One region of the Pseudomonas sp. NY15181 genome, then DNA from elsewhere that is predicted to be linked to it. Evidence: riboswitches for the same ligand, from Rfam matches in the RefSeq annotation. Region 1 holds a riboswitch; the other holds the start of a gene.
The links. A riboswitch is a leader RNA that binds a small molecule or an ion and turns the genes downstream of it on or off. The one in region 1 is predicted to bind cobalamin.
Positions count from the first base shown of each region.

Region 1 (7,083 bases):
GGCGACCGGGCACTCGGGATTCCAGTCGGCCTGCCAGCGGGCGAGGTCGCAACTGCCGAGCTGCGGGTGATAGACCGCCACGCGGGGCAGTATCCGTGGCTCGCTCCAGGCGTAGTCGCGTTGCAGATGACGGTTGGCCAGGCAGGTGAAGAACTGCCGGGCGTTGTCCATGCCGCCCTGGCGCAGGTACTGCCAGAGGCGCTCGGCGTCCTGCGGCGGGACGCTGCAGAGGGCAGTGAGTTCGGGGTCGGGTTTGTCGTCGCCGGGCACCGCGATCAGCGTGGCGCCGCGCTCGGCCAGCGCCGCCAGTTGCTCCATGCCGTAGCGCCAGTAGCCGACGCCGCCGTGCACCGAGATCAGGATGACCTTGGCGTGCTGCAGTACCTCGTCGACGTAGAGGTCCACCGAGGCGTGGTTCTGCAGCTGCATGGGGTTGGCCAGGCGCAGGCTCGGGTAGTCCTCCGGCAGCTCGCGCGCGGCCTCGGCGAGCAGCGCCAGGTGCGAGTCGCCGCTGCAGAGGATCACCAGCTCGGCGGGCGTCTGGGCCAGGTGGGCGATGCCGTCGTCGGGGACGAAGCCGCCGGGTTGGGTGCGCAGCAGGTGCATGAGGCTTGCTCGGTGTAGGGCTTCATGTAGGAGCGAGCTTGCTCGCGAACCAAACCCCGCTGCGAGGCCGTTCGCGAGCAAGCTCGCTCCTACAAGATCAAGAGAGGGCGGTACGCAGCTCGTTGGCGATGACGGCCTGGTCCAGCTCCTGGCCGATTACGACCAGGCGGGTGCCACGGGTTTCATCGCTGCGCCAGGCGCGGTCGAAGTGCTTGTCGAAGCGCTTGCCGACACCCTGTACCAGCAGGCGCATGGGCTTGCCGGGGATGGCGACGAAGCCTTTGATGCGCAGGATGGCGTGGCGCTCGACCAGCGCGTTCAGCGCGTCGAGCAGGGCGCGCTCTTCCACTTCCGGCAGGTCGACGTGGAAGGAGTCGAACTCGTCGTGGTCGTGGTCTTCATGGCCTTCGTGGTCGTGGTGAGTGGGGCGGCTGTCGATGTGCAGCTCGGCCTCGGCGTTCAGCCCCAGCAGCACCGAGAGCGGCAGCTGGCCGGCGCTGGCTTCGACGATCTTCACCGCCGGCGGCAGCTCCTCGGCGACTTCGGCGCGTACGCGGGCGAGGGCGTCTGCGTCCAGCAGGTCGGCCTTGTTCAGTACCACCAGGTCGGCGCTGGCCAGCTGGTCTTCGAAGAGTTCGTGCAGCGGCGATTCGTGGTCCAGGTTCGGGTCCTGCTTGCGCTGCTCGTCGACCTGCTCGGGATGGGCGGCGAAGGTGCCGGCGGCCACGGCCGGACTGTCGACCACGGTGATCACCGCGTCAACGGTGCAGGCGTTGCGGATTTCCGGCCACTGGAAGGCCTGCACCAGCGGCTTGGGCAGGGCGAGGCCCGAGGTCTCGATGAGGATCTGGTCGAGGTCGCCACGGCGCGCCACCAGCTCGCGCATCACCGGGAAGAATTCTTCCTGCACGGTGCAGCACAGGCAGCCGTTGGCCAGTTCGAAGACGCGGCCGACCGCTTCCTCTTCGCTGCAACCGATGGAGCACTGCTTGAGGATTTCACCGTCGATGCCCAGCTCGCCGAACTCGTTGACGATTACCGCGATGCGACGGCCTTCGGCATTGTCGAGCATGTGGCGGAGCAGGGTGGTCTTACCGGCGCCAAGGAAGCCGGTGACGATGGTGACGGGGAGTTTGGCCAGGGTTTTCATGCGCGCCTCGCAAGCGAAAGTCGGTCTTTGCAATGAGCGAGCGCGGATGAAGGGCGCGCGCGCGGGTTCGCCGCGCAACGAAGGTCGCCACCGGATCACCCCGCCCGGTTGTCGTGATGCTGGTCGAGGCAGGTCTCCTGGCTCACAGCCCTGTCATGTCCTTTCGCCTTCCCGCCGCAGTCGGCAGTGGCGCGTGAAAGAACAGGCTGTTCACAGTTGCGGGGGCAGCCGTGGCGCATCCGAAGATTTCCACGTTCCCTCTTAGCTCCGGCCAGCGCCGGAGAACCTCGAAGGGAGGAAGGCTACGCAGCGATGGCGGGGCGGTCAATCGCCGGGGATCGGCTGTCGCGCGGTTGACGCTCGCGGGGCTTCGTGGTCAGCTAGCGCGGTTTCAGGTGTCTCGCGCCGACGCGCGCGAGGTGAAACGGGAAGCCGGTGCGTCCGCAAGGACCAGTCCGGCGCTGCCCCCGCAACGGTAAGCGCATCGAGGGTCGTCAGTAGCCACTGTGCAGGAAATGCATGGGAAGGCTGACCCGCCCAGCCGGAGTTTCTCCGCTGGCGTCGCAAGCCCGGAGACCGGCCTGGAACCCTTCGTTTTGGCAAACCCGCGGTGGGCGGGCGCAGGCCGTGGCGCGACCTTGTGGCGCGTTCGAATGCGTTCAACCTCTGCGTTCTCTTACTTTGATTGATCAGAGGGAACGTTCATGTCCAGCAGCATCCTCACGCAACAAGCGTCGAGCACTTCCATCCCCCTTTCCAAGCGCATCGCCCTGGCCGTCGGCGCCAGCCTGCTCGGTGCGCTGCTGGTGTATTTCGCCGGTTTCTCGCATCTGGAAGCGGTGCACAACGCCGCCCACGATACCCGCCATAGCGCCGGTTTCCCCTGCCACTGATGCGGTTCTGAGTCCAATCGGCTGCGCGTCGGCCATGCTGCGTTGGAGAATCGCCGTGGACTGCTCATTGACCGGAGTCAACTCCGCGTCCACGGCGCTCCTGACTCGCTGCCGCTCGCCCTTCGGGCCAGCCTACGGCTGTTACTCCCGGAGGTCGTTTCGGCCTTGCCTGGCTCTAGCTCGCTCGATTCGGGAGTCCGGAAAACAGGAAAGGAAAAATGATCAAACGAATTGCCCAGACCGCCGGTTTCGCCGGTCTGATCGCGGCGCTGGTGCTGACCCTGGTCCAGTTGCTGTGGGTATCCCCGCTGATTCTGAAGGCGGAGACCTATGAAAAATCCGAACCGGTAGCGATGGCAGAACACAGCCATGAGCACGCCGACGGTGCCGCCGCCGGCCACCACCATGACGCGGAAGCCTGGGAGCCGGAAGACGGCTGGCAGCGCATCCTGTCCACCACCGGCGGCAACCTGGTGGTCGCGGTGGGCTTCGCCCTGATGCTGGCTGGCCTGTTCACCCTGCGCGAGCCGGGCAAGACCTCCGAAGGCCTGCTCTGGGGCCTGGCCGGTTTCGCCGTGTTCACCCTGGCGCCGTCCCTCGGCCTGCCGCCGGAAGTCCCCGGCACCGCCGCCGCCGACCTGAACCTGCGCCAGACCTGGTGGATCGGCACCGCGGCGTCCACCGCCGCCGGCCTCGCGCTGCTGGTGTTCAGCCGCAACGGGTTGCTGCGTGGCGTGGGTGTCGCGCTGCTGGTGGTGCCGCACGTGATCGGCGCGCCGCAGCCGGAAGTCCATTCCAGCCTCGCGCCGGAAAGCCTCGCCCACGAGTTCATCGTCGCCTCGCTGGTCACCAATGCGGTGTTCTGGGCGGCGCTCGGCCTCGTCGCTGCCTGGTTGTTCCGCCGTTTCGCCCCTTCAGCCTGATTCACCGCTATGCTCGACCCCGCAGCCGGCCCAGCCGCCTGCGGGGTTTTTATTTAGAGGAGAGTGATGATGACGCTGGTTGCCGGCCTCGGTTGCCGCCGGGGCTGCCCACTCGATGAACTGCGTGCCTTGCTGCGGGATACGCTGGCCGAGGCCGGGCTCGACGAGTCGAACCTCACCGCGCTGGCCAGCGCCACGCTGAAGGCTGACGAGGAAGGGCTGGCCGCCCTGGCTGCCGCGCTCGACCTGCCGCTGGCGCTGTTCACACCGCAGGAGCTGGCAGCCTGCGAAAAACGACTCGATCATCCATCGGAGGCCGTGCGTGCAACCACCGGCAGCGCTAGCGTCGCCGAAGCGGCCGCGCTGCTGCAGGCCGAAGCCCAGGGCGGTGCGTCGGCACGGCTGCTGGTGGGCAAGCGCCGCAGCGATCAGGCCACCTGCGCGCTGGCCTTTGTCCCCGTTGAATCCCAGGAGTTGCCATGACGGTCTATTTCATCGGTGCCGGCCCCGGTGATCCCGAGCTCATCACGGTCAAGGGCCAGCGGCTGATCCGCAGCTGCCCGGTGATCCTTTACGCAGGCTCCTTGGTGCCGCCGGCCGTACTGGAGGGGCACAGTGCCGAGCGCGTGGTGAATACCGCCGAGCTGCACCTGGACGAGATCATCGCATTGCTGGCGCAAGCCCATGCCGAGGACAAGGACGTGGCGCGGGTGCACTCCGGCGACCCGTCGCTGTATGGCGCCATCGGTGAGCAGATTCGCCACCTGCGCGAGCGCGGCATTGCCTATGAGATCGTCCCCGGCGTCACCGCTACTTCAGCCTGCGCGGCGATCCTCGGCTGCGAGCTGACCCTGCCGGACATTTCCCAGACGCTTATCCTGACCCGCTATGCAAGCAAGACGCGCATGCCCGAAGGCGAATCCCTCGCCGAGCTGGCGCAGCACCGCGCGACCCTGGCGATTCATCTCGGCGTCGGGCAGTTGTCGAACATCGTCGCCGAACTGCTGCCGCACTACGGCGCGGACTGCCCCATCGCAGTGATTCACCGCGCCAGCTGGCCGGACCAGGACCAGGTCACCGGCACCCTCGGCGATATCCTGCCCAAGGCCGCCGCCAAGGGCTTCCGGCGCACGGCGCTGATTCTGGTGGGCAAGGTGCTGGGGGCGGAGGGTTTTGCCGATTCGTCGCTGTACAGCGCGGGGCATGCGCATCTGTATCGCCCGTAGAGCGCGGGCTTTGCTTCCTGTAGGAGCGAGCTTGCTCGCGAACAGCCCAGCTCTGGTGCCTCCAGGAAACTCTGTTCGCGAGCAAGGACTGGGCGTCCCCCTCGGTCCTACGAAGAGCCGCTCAGGCCTTCCACTGATCCCCGCGCGGCGGCATCCCCCGCCGCAGGTACCAGCGCACGCCCCAATGCACGCCAAGGGCGGCGCACACCGTCAGCAGGATCGTGAGATTTTCCGCATCCATGACCTCTTCCCTCGTCCGGGTTCCTGCCTGACAGGGTATTCCTGCGACAAACCGCCGCACAGGTACAGATCCTTTCCGAATGTGCGGAGCAGTCCTACAACGATCAGCCCTGTAGCGAGTGAATGATCCGTCCGAGGGTTTCCATGGCCTGTTCGCTACGGGCTGTCCATGGATGGCCGTAGTTCAGGCGCAGGCAGTGGCCGAAACGCCGCGTTGCCGAGAAGATCGGCCCGGGCGCGAGGCTGATGCCCTGGGCATGGGCGAGCTGGAACAGCTTGAGCGCGTCGATCTGTTCGGGCAGCTCCAGCCACAGGAAGTAGCCGCCGCTGGGCCGGGTGACGCGGGTGGCGGCGGGGAAGTGCCGGGCCACGGCGGCGAGCATCGCGTGCTGCTGGCTCTCCAGGGCGTGGCGCAGTTTGCGCAGATGACGATCGTAACCGCCGTGTTGCAGGTAGTCGGCGATGGCGGCCTGGGCCGGCACCGAAGCTGACAGGCTGGTCATCAGCTTGAGCCGCTCGATCTGCTCGGCGTAGCGCCCGCCGGCCACCCAACCGACCCGGTAACCTGGCGCCAGGCTCTTGGAGAAGGAGCTGCAGTGCATCACCAGCCCGTCGTTGTCGAAGGCCTTCACCGGCTTGGGCGCCTGGGCGGCGAAGTACAGTTCGGCGTAGACGTCGTCCTCGATCAGCGGCACCTGGTGTTGGGTCAGCAGGGCGGCGAGGGCGCGTTTCTTGTCCTCGGCCATGCTGGCGCCCAGCGGGTTCTGGAAGTTGCTCATGAACCAGCAGGCCTTGATCGGCAGGCGCGCCAGGCTGTCGGCGAGCACGTCGAGGTCGATGCCCTCGCGCGGGTGCACGGGGATTTCCACCGCTTTCAACTTCAGCCGCTCCAGCACCTGCAGGCTGGCGTAGAAAGCGGGGGCTTCGATGGCGACCAGGTCGCCCGGCTGGGTGACCACCTGCAGGCACAGGTTCAGTGCTTCCAGCGCGCCGTTGGTGACCACCAGTTCTTCCACCGGCAGCGGCATGCCGCCGACCATGTAGCGCAGGGCGATCTGCCGTCGCAGTGCGTGGCTGCCAGGGGCGAGGTCGGCCACTACCGAGCGCGGGTCCATGTCGCGCACGGCGTGGGCCATGGAGCGCGCCAGGCGCGGCAGCGGGAAGAGCTCCGGCGCGGGGAAGGCCGAGCCGAAGGGCACGGTGTCCGGGTCCTTGATGGAACTGAGCACCGAGAACACCAGTTCGCTGACGTCCACCTCGGTGGTCTGCGCGTCGTGGCGGGCGATCTCCGGCTCGGCCAGGGCGCGCTGCACGTGCTCGCGGACGAAGTAGCCGGAGCGCGCGCGGGCGACGATCAGCCCGCGATCCTCCAGCAGGTAGTAGGCCTGGAACACGGTGGACGCGCTGACCCCGTAGGTGCGGCTGGCGTGCCGCACCGAGGGGACTTTCTGGCCGGGGGCGAGCACGCCGCTGCGGATCAGGCCGGCGATCTCGTCGGCGAATTTCTCGTAGCGCTTCATCTTGTCCTGCACGGCGGCCTGTGGGGCGGAAGAGTCCGCCCACTCTAGGCGCTGCGCCGAGGTCACGCCAAGCTCCCGTGCCATGCTCAGCGCCTCGGCGAGACGAAGGTGCTGGCGGCGTCGATGGACTCATTGCCGTCGCTGACCCTGAAGTGCAGCGGCACCGAGCCACCGGCGCTGCTCTGCGCCAGGTTTGCCACCGAGACGGCGAAGTCGCGGATCTCGCCCGGTTGCAGCATCAGCTCCGGCACGCCCTGCAGGCGGTAGCCGGCGCCATCGGCGAGGCTCAGCTGATAGTGCTGCGGCTGCTGGGTCTTGTTGATCAGCTTGAGGTTGTAGATGTTCTCGATCTCCCCGGCGGCGTTCTCGCGGAACAGCCCACGATCGCGGGCGACGTCGAGGTTGATCAGCGGCCGCGCTTCCAGCGCCCAGACGAAGGCGCCGATCATCGCCAGCAGCACCGCTGCGTAGCCGATCAGGCGCGGGCGCAGCAGGTGGGTCCTGCCGCCTTCCAGCGCGCGCTCG
Region 1 is NZ_JBLUPT010000005.1:57,830-64,912, forward strand. Features, by position in the region: gene cobN (cobaltochelatase subunit CobN) at 1-606, opposite strand, end outside; gene cobW (cobalamin biosynthesis protein CobW) at 704-1,756, opposite strand; cobalamin riboswitch at 1,866-2,061, opposite strand; cobalamin riboswitch at 2,133-2,356, shown strand; gene ACNFBT_RS13950 (CbtB domain-containing protein) at 2,461-2,649, shown strand; gene ACNFBT_RS13955 (CbtA family protein) at 2,868-3,572, shown strand; gene ACNFBT_RS13960 (cobalamin biosynthesis protein) at 3,639-4,055, shown strand; gene cobM (precorrin-4 C(11)-methyltransferase) at 4,052-4,798, shown strand; gene mapR (GntR family transcriptional regulator MpaR) at 5,143-6,558, opposite strand; gene ccoG (cytochrome c oxidase accessory protein CcoG) at 6,645-7,083, opposite strand, start outside.

Region 2 (7,083 bases), on a different contig from region 1:
GGGCCAGGCGGCCCTGACCGAGCAACGCATAGGTCAGCGCGACCAGCCGCGCGGGGATGTAGTTGAGCGCATCGTCGATCTTCGCCGCCGCCCAGCCGAAGCGCTCGAAGCGCGCGTTGCGATAGCCCCACATCGCATCGAGGGTATTGCTCAGGCGATACAGCACCACACCGGGCGCACCGGCCACGGCGAACCAGAACAGCGCGGCGAACACCGCATCGCTGCCGTTTTCCAGCACCGACTCGGTGGCGGCGCGGGCCACGGCAGTCTCGTCCAGCTCAGCGGTCTCGCGGCTGACCACGTAGCCCACGCGCAGACGCGCCTCGTTCAGGTCGCCGGCGCGCAAGGCCAGCGCCACCGGCTCGGCGTGTTCGCCCAGGCTGCGCAGGCCGAGCGCGGCATACAGGGCGAGTGCCTGCACCAGCCAGCCGACGTAGGGCAGCAGGCTGAGCAGCAGCGCGATCAGCGTCAGCGGGATCACCGCGATGATCCAGGCGGTAACACCGTGGCTGCGCCAGCCGAGACCGGGAGTATCTTTTCCGGCATCGGCGCGCGCGCGATTGAAGCGGCGCTCCAGGCGGTCCGCGAGGCGCCCGAAGGCCACCAGCGGATGCCAGCGTTTCGGCTCGCCGAGCAGCGCGTCCAGCGCCACCCCGAGCACAGTCAGCAACGCCAGGCTCATGGCTGCTCTCCCCAGTGATTCTCGAATACCAGTTCGGTCAGCGGGCGCGGCTCGCGCCAACCCTCCAGAGCCAGCATGGGCGCTGGGTAGAACTGTTCCACCGGGCCGAGGCAGATCACCGCCACCGCCTCGGCACCGGCGGGCAGGCCGAGCAGTGCGCCCAGCGCGGCCGGGTCGAACAGCGACACCCAGCCCATGCCCAGGCCTTCGGCGCGGGATGCCAGCCAGAGGTTCTGAATGGCGCAGGACAGCGACGCCAGGTCCATCTGCGGCAGGGTGCGGCGGCCGAAGACATGGGCCTCGCGGCCCTCCATCAGCGCGCCCACCAGCAGCTCGGCGCAATCGAGCACGCCCTCCACTTTCAGCCGCATGAATTCGTTGGAGCGCTCGCCCAGTGCCTCGGCGGTGCGCACGCGCTCCTCGTCCACCAGACGGTGGATCGCCTGGCGCAGTTCCGGACGGGTGACGCGGATGAAGCGCCAGGGCTGCATCAGGCCGACGCTGGGCGCCTGGTGTGCAGCCTCCAGCAGGCGGGCGAGCAGTTCGGGCGCCACCTCGCCGCCACTGAAGTGGCGCATGTCGCGGCGCTCGGCAATGGCGCGGTAGAGCGCGGCGCGCTCTTCAGGGCTGTAGGCGTGGTCGGTCATGGTCTGCAGTTCTTCATGGTCTGAGCAACGCCGCTGCGGCGTCCGGGTCGGACGGCAGGTAGAAGTGGATGTAGGACGCGGTGAGGCGACCACGGCGGAACACCGCCTCGGCCACCGGCTTGTCGTTCGGACAGACGCCCCGGGCCAGCGGTGGTTCCGCGCTGTCCAGCAGCGAATGATGGAAGGTGTGGCCGCGCAGGGTGCCTTCCGGCAACGTCACCGCCTGCAGCGCCAATGCCGCCAGGCGCTTCTGCATGCGCGCCTCGCCGGGCAGCAGGCCGAGCAGTTCGGCGCGCTCACACGCCACATCGGTGAGCGCATCGAGCAGGTAGAGCATGCCGCCGCATTCGGCCAGGATCGGCTTGCCGGCAGCGTGGTGCGCACGGATGGCCTGGGCCATGGCCTGGTTTTCCGCCAGCGCCCGCAGGTGCAGCTCCGGGTAGCCGCCGGGCAGGTAGAGGCTGTCCACCTCGGGCAGGGCTTCATCGCGCAGTGGCGAGAAGAACACCAGTTCGGCGCCCAGTTCACGCAGCAGGTCGAGATTGGCCTGGTAGAGGAAGGCGAAGGCGTTGTCCCGCGCCACGCCGACGCGCACGCCGTCGAGGCGGCCCTGCGCAGTGCGCGGCTCGGGTGCGGCGAAGCTCACCGGCGCCGGCAGCTCGGTACTGGCGCTGGCGGCCAGGACATCGGCGGCGGCATCCAGGCGCGCGTCGAGGTCGGCCAGTTCATCGGCCTGCACCAGGCCCAGGTGGCGGCTGGGCAGTTCCACCTCGGCGTCGCGCGGCAACGCGCCATACCAGCGAATCCACTCCGGCAGGCTGTCGCGCACCAGGTCGCGGTGACGCTGGCTGCCGATGCGGTTGGCGAGCACGCCGGAGAACGGCAGGTCCGGCTGGTAGGTGGCCATGCCGACCGCCAGGGCGCCGAAGGTCTGCGCCATGGACTGGCCGTTGATCACCGCCATCACCGGCACGCCGAAGCAACGGGCGAGATCGGCGGCCGAGGGCGAGCCGTCGAACAGCCCCATCACACCTTCGATCAGGATCAGTTCGGCCTCCTCGGCGGCCTCCCAGAGCAGCCGGCGGCTCTCGGCCTCGCCAACCATCCACAGGTCCAGCTGGTAGACCGGCGCGCCGCTGGCGCGGGCGAGGATCATCGGGTCGAGGAAGTCCGGGCCGCACTTGAACACCCGCACCTTGCGTCCGAGGCGCGTGTGCAGGCGCGCCAGGGCGGCGGTGACGGTGGTCTTGCCCTGGCCGGAGGCGGGCGCGGCGATCAGGAGTGCGGGGCAATGACGACTTTGCATCAATGGGACTCCATCATCGAGGCAAAGAGCGCCCTCACCCCAGCCCTCTCCCGGAGGGAGAGGGCGCCGTTCGGCGTGTCATCAAAGTACGGCGCTCGCCGGCCAGCACTTTGGACGGACGACACGGCAGCACAGTGGTTGATCAACTCAAACCATTGATGCATGAAGCACCCAACTGCCCCCTCTCCCCTTGGGAGAGGGTTGGGGTGAGGGCCAGCCACGAACATCAGAACTCCACCCCTTTCTGCGCCTTGATCCCGGCCTTGAAGGCATGCTTCACCAGGCCCATCTCGGTCACGGTGTCGGCCGCCTCGACCATCGCCGGCAGCACGCCGCGCCCAGTGGCGACCACATGCTGCATCGGCGGGCGGGCGGCGATATCGGCGAGCACGGTATCCAGCTCCAGGTAGCCATGCTTGAGCGCGATGTTCACCTCGTCCAGCACCACCAGGCCGACCTGCGGATCGCTCAGCAACCGGCGGGCGACCTCCCAGGCTTCATGGGCCTTGGCGATGTCGCGCTGGCGGTCCTGGGTTTCCCAGGTGAAGCCCTCGCCCATCACGTGGTAGCTGACCTCCTCGGGGAAGCGCCGGAAGAAGGCCTCCTCGCCGGTAGTGACGGCGCCCTTGATGAACTGCACCACGCCCACCTTCATGCCGTGGCCCAACGCGCGGGCGACCATGCCGAAGGCCGAACTGCTCTTGCCCTTGCCGTTGCCGCTGTGGACCAGGAACACGCCGCGCTCGCCCTGGGCCTGGGCGATCTTCTCGTCGACCACGGTTTTCTTGCGCTGCATGCGCGAACGGTGGCGCTCGTCCTTTTCCGGGGATTCGCTCATCGGTGTCTCTCCTCTCAAAGGGCCTGGTAGCGCACGCCGAAGAGTACGGCGCGGCCGGGCTGCTCATAGCCCAGGGTGGTCTGGTAGTCGGCGTCGAACAGATTGCTCAGGCGCGCCTGCAGGCGCCACTCCGGGCTCAACGCATATTCGCCGCGCAGGTCCAGGGTGGCGAAGCCGCCCAGGCGATTGCGGTTGGCCAGGTCGTCGTAGCGGCGACCCTCGGCATGCAGGCTGGCGCCCAGGCTCAGCGCGTCGAAGCGCCGGTCGAGGTCCAGGTTGAACAGTTGCCGGGCACGGCGCGGCAGGTCATTGCCGCGGCTGCCACTGGCGCGGCTTTCCGGGTCGAGCAGGCTGGCGTTGGCGTTCCACACCCAGTCGCGCCACTGGCTGCCCAGTTGCAGTTCGATGCCACGGATGCGCGCCTGGTCAATGTTGTCCGGCGCCCGCAGTGCCGAATCGTAGGCGATCAGGTCGTCGACCACCGTGCGGTACAGATTCGCCGCCCAGTGCCCCCAGTCGTGGCGCCCGTCCACGCCAAGCTCCACGCTGCGCGAGGTTTCCGCGTCCAGGTCGGGATTGCCGTAGCCGGGGTAATAGAGTTCGTTGAAGGTCGGCGCCTTGAAGGCCGTGCCGTAGCTGGCGAAGGCCCGTACGGCCTCGGTCAGCGCATAGCCCCAGGCGAGGTTGCCGGTGTTGCGGCTGCCGAACTGCGGGTTGTCGTCGTGGCGCAGGCTCAGTTGCCAGTCATGGCGCCCCGCGCTGCCCAGGTACTGGGCGAAGGTGCCGCGGTTGTCGCGGGAGGTCACCGCGTAGTCGGCGGAGCTGCTCAGCTCGTCCCGCTGCCAGTCGTAGCCCAGGGTCAGGGTCTGGCCGGGCGCGAGGTCCAGGTCGTTCTGCCAGGACGCGGTGTCGCGGCGGCTGTCGAAGCGCGAGTAGAAGGCACCGTCCTGGTAGGCGTCGGACTTGTCCTCGCTGCGCCCGGCGGACAGGCTCACGTGCCAGGGCTCCAGCGGGGCGAACCGCGCGCGGCCGCCGATCACCCGCTGTACGCCGTCGTTGTAGGCGTCGAAACCCTGGGTGCGGCGGCTGTTCACCGTGTCGAAGTCGTTGTGCGAGTCGCTCTGCAACAGGCTGCCATCCAGCTCCAGACCGCTGTCGAAGCGGTAGCCCGCGCGCAGCGAACCTGAGAGGTTGCGGTAGCCGTCGCTGTCCGGCTCGTGGCCGCTGGCGCCGTTGGCCTTGGCGTCGATGCCGGCGGTATCCAGGCTGGACACGCCCAGGGCGAACCAGCCGCGCCCGTTGCCGGCCGAGGCCCCGGCGCTGCCTTCATAGGTGCTCTGGCTGCCCGCCCCTGCGTAGGCCCAGGGCTTGAAGCCCTGCTCCACGGCTTGGCGGGTGAAAATCTGGATCACCCCGCCGATGGCTTCGGAGCCATACAGGCTGGAGCGCGGCCCGCGCACCACTTCGATGCGTTCGATCAGCGCCACCGGGAGGTCCTGCAACGACGCGCCGCCGGAGGACACCGAGCCGGCCTTGACGCCATCGATCAGCACCAGCACATGGTCGGATTCGCTGCCGCGCAGATACAGGTTGGTGGCCTTGCCGGGCCCGCCGTTGCTGCTCAGTGAAATGCCCGGCAAGCGCCGCAGCAGGTCGGGCACCGACTGCGCCTGGGCGCGTTCGATGTCCGCGCGGTCCAGCACGCTGACTGAGGCGAGGCTCTGTCCGGTGCGTTGCTCGGTGCGCGTGGCGGTCACCAGTTGATCGTCGAGCGCCAGCGGCGTTTCGTCGGCCGCAAGGCCGATACAGGAAAAGCCGCCCAGCGCCAGCGCTGTCGGCCAAGAGAATAAATGCTTCACGTTAACTTACTCCGCCGCTCTCACCCGCGCGGCTCTGACCCGAAAAGGCAGGCGGAGGACGGTAACGCGCCGGCAGCTGGCCGGAGCGATCGACAGCGCCTCCCGCGATGCCATGGCTTGCAACAGGCCGGTCTCCGGGCTTGCGAGTGGGGCCGTGAGAGGCTCCTGAAACCGCGCCTTCCCATGCCGAGGGCACAGTGGCGAAATGCGGCTCGATGCTCGCTTACCGTTGCGGGGGCAGCGCCGGACTGGTCGGACCGCATGGCCCGAATTCACCGGCTTCCCTGTTTCACCCCCGACTCACGCCGGGGGCACCTGAAGCAGGCGCGCAGCTTAGAGGCTCGCGGCCTGGGGCGTCAATTGAACAGGCTGTCGCGCCCTCCGACGAGGCCCGTGCCAGAGCGTCCAAGGGAGGAAACATAAGTCAACTGGTTGCACCGCAGAACTTCGCTAGAATGCGATTCATGACGACAACCGCCCAGCCCGGCCAACTCCAGCTCGATAGCCGTTCCAGCCCTCCCCTGATGCACGTCAGCGGCGACTGGACGCTGGCGCATTTCAGCACCCTGGAGTCCCAGGTCGCCGGCGTGCGTCACGGTGACCAACCCGCCGCGCTGGACTTCAGTGGCCTCGGCGCCCTCGACACCGCTGGTGCGGCGCTGCTCGCCGAAGTCATCGGCGGCGCGCGCATGGACCAGCTCGACCAGATCACCCGCAACTTGCCCGCCGAGCGCCTGGCCCTGCTGCGCACCGTGGGCAGCGCCATCACCCAGTGCCGTCTGGACGAACGCAAGCCGCCCCCGGGCAACGCCATCGTCGATGTCCTCGAACGCATCGGCATCGCTACCCTAGCCTTCCGTGGCCATGTGATCGGCGGGTTGGGCTTCATCGGCCTGACCCTGCAGACCCTGGCGCGCACCTTGTTGCGCCCGCGTCGCTGGCGCTTCACTTCGCTGGCCGCACACATGGAGCAGACCGGGCTGGACGCCGTGCCCATCGTCGCCCTGCTCACCTTCATGGTCGGCGCAGTGGTGGCCTTCCTCGGCGCCACGGTGTTGAAGAAGTTCGGCGCGGCGATCTACACCGTCGACCTGGTCGGCTTCGCCTTCCTCCGCGAATTCGGCGTGCTGCTCACCGCCATCCTCCTGGCCGGCCGCACCGCCAGCGCCTTCACCGCGCAGATCGGCTCGATGAAAGCCAACCAGGAGATAGACGCCATCCAGGCCCTGGGCATGGACCCGGTGGAACTGCTGGTGCTGCCACGGGTGCTCGCCCTGCTGCTGACGCTGCCGATGCTGACCTTCCTGGCGATGATCTCCGGCATCTTCGGCGGCGGCGTGGTCTGCGCCCTGGCACTGGATATCTCGCCGCGAATGTTCCTCTACATGCTGCAGAACGACATCGCCGTGCAGCACTTCCTGGTGGGCATCGTCAAAGCCCCGGTGTTCGCCTTCATCATCGCCGTGATCGGCTGCCTGGAAGGCTTCCGCGTCAGCGGCAGCGCGCAGTCGGTGGGCGAGCACACCACCTCCAGCGTGGTCCAGTCGATCTTCGTGGTGATCCTGCTGGACGCGGTGTTCGCCCTGTTCTTCATGGAGATGGGCTGGTGAGCGAGCCAATCATTGTCGTCCGCGACCTGGCCAACCGCTTCGACAGCCACGCCGTGCACGAGCACCTCGACCTCGACGTAATGAAGGGCGAGATCCTCGGCGTGGTCGGCGGCTCGGGCACCGGCAAGTCCGTGCTGCTGC
Region 2 is NZ_JBLUPT010000003.1:262,891-269,973, reverse strand. Features, by position in the region: gene cbiB (adenosylcobinamide-phosphate synthase CbiB) at 1-682, opposite strand, end outside; gene bluB (5,6-dimethylbenzimidazole synthase) at 679-1,329, opposite strand; gene ACNFBT_RS09830 (cobyrinate a,c-diamide synthase) at 1,343-2,635, opposite strand; gene cobO (cob(I)yrinic acid a,c-diamide adenosyltransferase) at 2,862-3,473, opposite strand; gene btuB (TonB-dependent vitamin B12 receptor) at 3,488-5,332, opposite strand; cobalamin riboswitch at 5,440-5,666, opposite strand; gene ACNFBT_RS09815 (ABC transporter permease) at 5,797-6,942, shown strand; gene ACNFBT_RS09810 (ABC transporter ATP-binding protein) at 6,939-7,083, shown strand, end outside.
Region 2: linked by a shared signal. The riboswitch ahead of btuB (TonB-dependent vitamin B12 receptor) and the one ahead of ACNFBT_RS13950 (CbtB domain-containing protein) in region 1 are both predicted to bind cobalamin.